One region of the Mycolicibacterium aromaticivorans JS19b1 genome, then DNA from elsewhere that is predicted to be linked to it. Evidence: predicted binding sites of a transcription regulator. Region 1 holds the regulator's gene; the other holds the start of a gene.

The links. The regulator LexA, encoded in region 1, represses DNA repair genes until DNA is damaged. The targets are predictions, from matches to a motif close to CGAACANNTGTTCG.
Region 2: the regulator LexA is predicted to act here: its motif matches at 1,893-1,906, upstream of Y900_RS19915 (CoA transferase subunit A).

The regions. Positions count from the first base shown of each region.
Region 1 is NZ_JALN02000001.1:522,560-526,692, reverse strand. It holds gene Y900_RS02530 (LGFP repeat-containing protein) at 1-1,756, shown strand, start outside; gene lexA (transcriptional repressor LexA) at 1,774-2,433, opposite strand; gene Y900_RS02520 (LysM peptidoglycan-binding domain-containing protein) at 2,647-3,129, shown strand; gene nrdR (transcriptional regulator NrdR) at 3,219-3,683, shown strand; gene Y900_RS02510 (PhzF family protein) at 3,690-4,133, opposite strand, start outside.
Region 2 is NZ_JALN02000001.1:4,163,389-4,167,521, forward strand. It holds gene Y900_RS19905 (DUF1330 domain-containing protein) at 34-327, shown strand; gene Y900_RS19910 (3-oxoacid CoA-transferase subunit B) at 329-994, opposite strand; gene Y900_RS19915 (CoA transferase subunit A) at 994-1,755, opposite strand; gene Y900_RS19920 (IclR family transcriptional regulator) at 1,933-2,691, shown strand; gene Y900_RS19925 (methylmalonyl-CoA mutase family protein) at 2,788-4,133, shown strand, end outside.

The DNA.
Region 1 (4,133 bases):
GGTGGGGCCCGACAGCCTGGTCAGCACGTTCAGTGCCAGCGACAAACCGGCCATCTTCTGGACACCGGCCACCGGCGCGTGGGTGGTACGCGGCGCGATCAACGCCGCGTGGGACAAGCTCGGCGGCTCGGCGGGCACGATGGGCGTCCCCACCGAGGACGAGACGTTCAACGGCACTGTGATCAGCCAGAAGTTCACCGGTGGCGAGATCTCCTATGACACGGCCGCGAAGACGTTCACCACCGTGCCACCCGAGCTCGCAGCCAACGTGGCCGGCGTCGAGGTGCCCACCGACGCGACGACGGTGATCAACCAGGCGTGGCGGGCCGCCGGGGGGCTGGCGGGACCGCTCGGTGCCCGCCAAGGACCGCAGCAGGCCCTCGGCACCGACGGCGCCACCCAGGATTACGCGGGCGGCAAGATCTTCTACTCACCGGCCACCGGCGCGCATGCGGTGACGGGCGCGATCCTGGCCAAGTACGAGGCGCAGGGCGGGCCGACCGGCGACCTGGGCTGGCCGACCGGGACCGAAGCCGACGGCGGCGCGCCCAACAGCCGGGTCAGCACCTTCGGTGCCGCCGACAAACCGGTGATCTTCTGGACGCCCGACAACGGCGCCATCGTGGTGCGCGGCGCAATCAACGCCGCCTGGGCCAAGCTGGGCGGCGCGACCGGCAAGCTCGGTGTACCGACCGGCGAGCAGAGCATCAGCGGCGACACCGTGACGCAGAAGTTCAGCGGCGGCGAAATCTCCTGGAACAAGGCCAGCAACACCTTCACCACCAAACCGCCGGAGCTCGCGGGTTCGCTGTCCGGCGTTCAGGTTCCGGCCGCCGGGCCGGCCGGCCCCGCGGGGGCCAAGTCCGGCAACGGTTTCGCCTTCCACTGGTGGTGGCTGCTGATCATCGTCCCGGTGCTGTTGCTGCTGGCCGTGATCGGCCTGGGCGTGCTGTGGCTGCAGCGCCGCCGCAGCGGCGGCGAGGAGATCGACGACGACTTCGACGACTCGGACTACGACGACGACGATCACTGGCCCAGTGAGGTCGCCGGTGAGGCTGACGCCGCGGCCGCCTCGCGCTTCTCGACGTACCCCGACGGCGGCGTTCCGCAGGTCGCCGCTGCGCCGGGCTTCGGCTGGGCGCCCACAGAAGACGAGAAGTCGCAGCCCGGACCCGAGGATGTGTTCGATGGCGACCAGGACTCCATCGACACCACGCCAACCCGCATCCCCGCCGAGGCCGCCGAAACCGGTGGGTACGAGGCAGGTGCGGCCGACGAGGTGCCTGCGGAACTCGAGTACGCCGAGATCGAGGACATCGACGACGAGTCAAGTGATTCAGGCCGCCATGCGGCGGTGAATCTTGGTGAGTCGCAATCGATGTGGCGACTCGATATGGGAGAGCTCGGCACGCCACGGCGACGTCGCGCTGCCGAGCCCGAGCCCGCCCCGGAGCCCGAGCCGGCACCGGAGGAGATCGTCGAGTCCGACGTCGTCGACGTCGAGGAAGAAGACTCCACGCAGCCGGCGGAAGTCCTGCAGTCCGACGTGCATGCCGAAGCCGCAGCCAATCGTCCGGCTATCCACCTGCCGCTCTCGGATCCGTATCAGGCGCCAGAGGGCTACGTGGTCAAGGCCAACACACATTCGGGGCTGTACTACACCCCGGACTCGGCGCTGTACGACCACACCGTGCCCGAAGTGTGGTTCGCCAGTGAGGAACTCGCGCAGGCGAACGGCTTCCACAAGGCGGAGTGAGGCTTTCGCCCCCTCCGCTAGACCTTGCGGAGAACGGTGACGACCTTGCCGAGGATCGCGGCGTCGTTACCGGGAATGGGGTCGAACGCTGGGTTGTGCGGCATCAGCCAGACCTGGCCGCTGGTGCGCTTGAACGTCTTCACCGTTGCCTCGCCGTCGATCATCGCCGCGACGATATCGCCGTTGTCGGCTACGTTCTGCTGACGGACCACGACCCAGTCGCCATCGCAGATCGCCGCGTCGATCATGGACTCACCGACGACCTTGAGCAGGAACAGCGACCCGTCGCCGACCAACTCGCGCGGTAGCGGGAACACGTCCTCGACGGCTTCCTCGGCGAGGATCGGGCCGCCTGCGGCGATGCGTCCGAGCACCGGCACGAAGGTCGGCTCGGGCAGCGCGTCCGAACCCGCGACTTCGGTGCGCACGTGGCTCACCGCATCGTCGGCTGCGCGGACGTCCACCGCGCGCGGCCGGTTGGCATCGCGGCGCAGATAGCCCTTGCGCTCCAGGGTGCGCAGCTGGTGGGCCACTGATGACGTAGACGTGAGCCCGACGGCGTCGCCGATCTCACGGATGCTGGGGGGATAGCCGCGGCTGGTGACTGAGGCGCGGATCACGTCGAGGATGGTTCGCTGCCGGTCGGTCAGCCCGGATGTCTCACTGCGCTCGCTCATGGGGCCGAATCTAGCCGGGCCCGCGTCAAAATTCAAACATTTGTTCGACCGTGTCGCGATTCGGTGTTCTCGGCGGCCGGCGGAGCAGAACTTGTCGGTGGCCGGATTTATTCTTCGAACACGCTCGCTCACATGTTCGGGTTTCGAACGGATGATCGAGTATATTTCGAACACAAGAGCGAACCGGGGCGGCCCTGAAGGAAGGACACGGACGTGACAGTCATCGATGATCGACAGGTTTACATCTCGGCACCGGTGTACCGGCGGACGGCCGGCGCGCCTGTTTCCCCTGCTCGGCGCCGTCCGGCCCGTGTTCGCGCGCACCGGCCGCACCCGGCTCGGCCGGCTGTCACGCCGATGCGGTACCCGGGCACGGGTGTCGCGTTCTCGCGGGCGTCGCACACACGCAGGCCGGTCAGCACGGCAGTCACGATCGCGCTGGCGGGAGTGGCCGCGTTGATCACGCTCTGGCTCGGTATGGTCGGCCACTTCAGCGCCACGCCTGCGGCCCCCGAGCGGATGCCGGACCAGCTCGCCGTCGTCCAGGTCCAGGCGGGGGAGACGCTGCAGCAGCTGGCCGGACGGGTCGCGCCGGATGCGCCCGCCGGACAGGTGGTGCAGCGCATCCGCGATTTGAACAAGCTCGAATCGGCGTCGCTGGACGCCGGGCAGACGCTGATCGCGCCGATCGGCTGACCGCCGTGCTGGCCGCAGCCGCTCCCGCGGAGGGCGCAGGTAGGCTCTCAGTGGTTCGACGTATCGGGCCATTGAGCGAAGGAGCGGTCATGCACTGTCCGTTCTGCCGCAACCCGGACTCTCGTGTTGTCGATTCCCGCGAGACCGACGAGGGCCAGGCCATCCGGCGTCGCCGCTCCTGTCCGGAGTGCGGCCGGCGCTTCACCACCGTGGAGACCGCGGTTCTGGCGGTCGTGAAGCGCAGCGGCGTCACCGAGCCGTTCAGTCGGGAAAAGGTCGTCAGCGGCGTTCGCCGGGCCTGCCAGGGCCGCGACGTCGACGACGACGCGCTCAATCTGCTGGCCCAACAAGTAGAGGACACGGTGCGGGCCGCCGGCTCGCCCGAGATCCCCAGCCACGAGGTCGGACTCGCCATCCTCGGCCCGCTTCGTGAACTCGACGAGGTCGCCTATCTGCGATTCGCGTCGGTGTACCGCTCGTTCAGCTCAGCCGAGGACTTCGAGCGTGAGATCGAGGCGCTGCGCGCCCACCGGTCCGTCGGCACGTCGGGCTGAGCAAGTTCAATCCAGCTGTCGCACACCGTCGCTGACCACTCGGCCGGCGATCAGCACCCACCCTTGCGCGTCCCACGTCGTGAAGATCTGCGATCCCTTGCCTTGTGTGATCGTCAGGTCGCGGCTCAGGTAATCGGTCACCCGTGCCGCCGCCGATCCGGTGGCCTCATCTTCCGGCACCCCGAGATCGGCGGCGAACATCCGCGACCGGAGGTGGCCGGCGTCGCGATCCAGCCACGCCCAGAGGTAATGCTCCGCGTCGTCGGAGTAGTCGTCCGGGTCGGCGGCCAGCAGCTCGTCCACCGAGTCCAGGTCGTGGATGGCGAACTCCGGCGACCACTCGGCCCGAACCCGGATCACCGTGCGATCGTCGTCGTAGGTGACTCCGACGATGCCGGCAGGAACCTGCAGGGTGTGAATCGGTGCGCCGCACTCCCGCAGCCACCAGGC
Region 2 (4,133 bases), 3.6 Mb from region 1:
ACGAGAACCTGATTCTCACACGAGAGGAACGCCATGGCTATGGCTTCTAAGGGATACGTCATCTTGACCGAGGAAATCCATGACCCGGAGGGGATGAAGGCCTACGGAAAGGCCGCGGGCGCCGCGATGGGCGGGGTCAAGGTGCTCGCCGTCGATGCCAAACCGCAAGTGCTCGAGGGCAATTGGCACGGACACCAGACCGTTGTGCTGGAGTTCGAGTCGGTCGAAGCCGCGCAGTCCTGGTACGACTCGGACGCCTACCGCGCCGCGCGCGAGCTGCGGCACGCCGCCGCGACCACCAACGCGGTGATCCTGTCGGGCTTCTGACCTAGCCCGACAGCTCGACTCTCAGCTCGGGTTCCGTCGCGGCGACGATGTCGTCGGTGCTCACCCCGGGTGCCAGCTCACGCAGCACCAACGTGCCGTCGCCGACAACGTCGATCACGCCGAGATTGGTGATGATCCGGTCGACGACTCCCACACCGGTCAGCGGCAGCGAGCACTGTGTGACGATCTTGGGGTTGCCCGCGCGGTCGGTGTGCTCCATCAGCACGATGACGCGGGCCGCGCCGTGCACGAGGTCCATTGCCCCGCCCATGCCCTTGACCATCTTGCCCGGCACCATCCAGTTGGCGAGGTCCCCGGTCCGGGACACCTCCATGCCACCCAGAACCGCGGTGTCGATGTGACCGCCGCGAATCATGCCGAACGACAACGCCGAATCGAAGAACGCCGCCCCGGGGAGCACGGTCACCGTCTCCTTGCCGGCGTTGATCAGATCGGCGTCGACCGCGTCGTCGGTGGGGTAGGGGCCGGTGCCCAGGATGCCGTTCTCGGAGTGCAGGGTCACTCGCACTTCGGGCCGCAGATAGTTGGGGATCAGAGTGGGCAGCCCGATGCCGAGGTTGACGTATTCGCCGTCGACCATCTCCGCGGCCGCCCGTGCGGCCATCTGGTCGCGGGTCCATCCCGTCGCTGTCGTTGCGTCAGTCATCAGTTCGCTTCCTCCGCGCGGACGGTTCTCTTCTCGATGCGCTTGTCCTGCGCCCCGGTGTGCACGATCCGGTTGATGAACACGCCAGGCAGATGCACGGTCGCCGGGTCGATCTCGCCCGGCTCGACGAGCTCCTCGACCTGCGCGATGGCGATACGCCCGGCCATCGCGCACAGCGGGTTGAAGTTCATCGCCGACCGGTTGAACACCAGGTTCCCTTCGGTGTCACCGCGTTTGGCGTGCACCAGCGCGAAATCCGCGTTGATCGACTCTTCCAGCACATAGCGCTTGTCGCCGAACACGCGAGTCTCCTTGGCCGGCGAGGCGATTGCTACCGAACCATCCGGTGCGTAGCGCCACGGCAACCCGCCGTCGGACACCGCGCTGCCGACGCCTGCGGGGGTGTAGAACGCGGGTATGCCGGCCCCGCCGGCGCGCAACCGTTCGGCCAAGGTGCCCTGCGGGGTCAGCTCCACTTCGAGTTCACCGGCCAGGTATTGCCGGGCGAACTCCTTGTTCTCGCCGACGTAGGATGCGGTAATCCGGCGAATACGCCTGTCGGACAACAGGATTCCCAGGCCATAGTCGTCGACCCCGCAGTTGTTGGAGAACACCTCGAGGTCGCTCACGCCCGCGTCGAGCAGCGCCTGAATCAGTCGGTCGGGAGTCCCGCAGAGGCCGAAACCGCCGACGGCCAGGGCGGCGCCGCTGGGGATGTCGGCTACCGCGCTGGCTGCCGACTCGTACACCTTCGAAGTCATCGTCCCTTCCCAAAGCCAGTCGGCGTCCACTGAGTAAACGCGCATGCGTGCCGGGTTCCCACTCAACAAGTACCGTCTTGAGCAGTCAACCCTGTGACGCAAACCCCCGTGAAGATGTCCGCAGTGCGGTAATCGATCGATCAGGTGTCCGTTCAATGAACGCTAAGATCATCGTCCGTGACCGACAAACCCAATGTGGTGGCGCGTGTCGCCGCGTTGTTGGGTGCGGTCGGGGCCGCGGAACCCGCCGGTGCATCGACGACGGAGGTCGGCAGGGTCGCTGCGCTTGCCCGCCCGACGGCGCATCGATTGCTCAGTTCGCTGGCCGAGGTCGGGCTGATCGACCGGGACGCCAAGACGGGGCGATGGCTGCTGGGGCCGGAGATGTATCTGCTCGGCGCCGTTGCCGCCAACCGCTACGACGTCACAGACAAGGCTCGTGAGGTGGTCGCCCGGCTGGCCGCCGAGACCGGTGAGAGCGCCTTCTTCTCCGCCCGGCGCGGTGACGAGACGGTCTGCCTGCTGAGCGTCGAGGGAAGTTTCCCGCTGCGGTCCCACGTCCTGCGCGAGGGCATCAGGTTTCCCCTTGGGGTGGCCTCGGCGGGGCTGGCGATCCTGAGCCACCTGCCCGCCGACGAGGTCGACGATTACTTCTCGCGGGCGCTGCCTGCGGCCCACTGGGGTGACGAGCACACCGAGGAGTCGATCCGGCAGAGGATCGAGGCAACCCGTCTCACGGGATACGCGGTCAACCCGGCATTGATCGTGGAGGGCAGTTGGGGAATCGCGGCGGCGGTATTCGACCAGAACGGCCGGCCGGCGTGGGCGCTGAGCCTCACCGGGGTGGAAACCCGCTTCAAGCCCGACCGGCGCCAGGAACTCGGCACGCTACTGCTCGAGCAGGCGCACGTGCTTTCCGGGCGGCTCAGCTCGTAGAGCTGTAAGCCTCACCAGCACTTTCGGCCGATTGTGCACACGACTTGCCCAAAGCGGTATTGGCATTCTCATAAACTGCAAGTACGGTATCCACCGATGGACCACCTATCCCACACGTCGTCGGGGATCCCACTGGAGCCGGTGTACGGACCGGCCGACCGCAGTGGCGATCCTCCCGCGCCGGGCGCGTTTCCGTTCACCCGGGGCAACTTCTCCAGCGGCTACCGCGGACGGTTGTGGACCTTCCGCCAGTATTCCGGCTTCGGCACCGCCGAGGAGTCGAACGAGCGCTATCGCTACCTGCTCGAGCAGGGCGGTACCGGACTGTCGGTCGCGCTGGACCTGCCGACCCAATGTGGCTACGACTCCGACGATCCGGAGTACGGGGAGGAGGTCGGCCGGGTCGGCGTCGCGGTCGACACCCTCGCCGATGCCGAGATCCTGTTCGACGGGATCCCGTTGGACGCCATCAGCACCAGCTTCACCATCAACGGGACGGCCGCGATCCTGCTGGCGTTCTATGTCGCCGCCGCGGAGAAGAAGGGTGTGCCGCGCGAAAAGCTCACCGGCACCATCCAGAACGACATTCTCAAGGAGTACGCCTCTCGCGGCACGTGGATCTGGCCACCGGAGCCATCGCTGCGCCTGATCGCCGACACCATCGAGTTCTGCGCGGCCGAGGTGCCGCGGTTCAACGCGATCTCGGTCGCCGGGGCGCACTTCCGCGACGCGGGCGCCAACGCCGTGCAGGAGATGGCGTTCACCCTCGCCGACGGTGTCACCTACTGCGACACCGTCGTCGAGCGCGGCCGGATGACCATCGACCAGTTCGCACCGCAGATCTCCTTCTTCTTCTACACCCACGGCGACTTCTTCGAGGAGATCGCCAAATACCGTGCCGGACGGCGTCGTTGGGCGACAATCGTGCGGGAGCGGTGGGGAGCCAAGACCGACAAGGCCGCGATGTTCCGGTTCGGCTGCGTGTCCGGCGGTGCGTCGTTGTACGCCCCGCAGGCGCAGAACAACCTGGTTCGGGTGGCCTACGAGGCGTTGGCCTCGGTGCTCGGCGGCGTGCAGTCGATGTTCACCGCCGCCTGGGACGAGCCGTTCGCGTTGCCCAGCGAGGAGTCCGCGACGCTGGCGCTGCGCACCCAGCAGATCCTGGCCTACGAGACGGGGGTGGCCCGGGTGGCCGACCCGCTCGGTGGCTCCTACTTCGTCGAAGCGCTCACCGATGCCACCGAGGAGCGCATCATCGAGATCATGTCCGATCTCGAAAAGCACGGCGGCATGGTGCAATCCATCGAGGACGGCTACCTGCAGGGGCTGATCGCCGACGAGGCCTACAAGATCCATCAGGACGTGGAATCGGGCGTCCGGCCGGTGGTCGGGGTGAACAAGTTCGTCGTCGACGAGCCCGCCCCGGACCTGGCCACCTACGA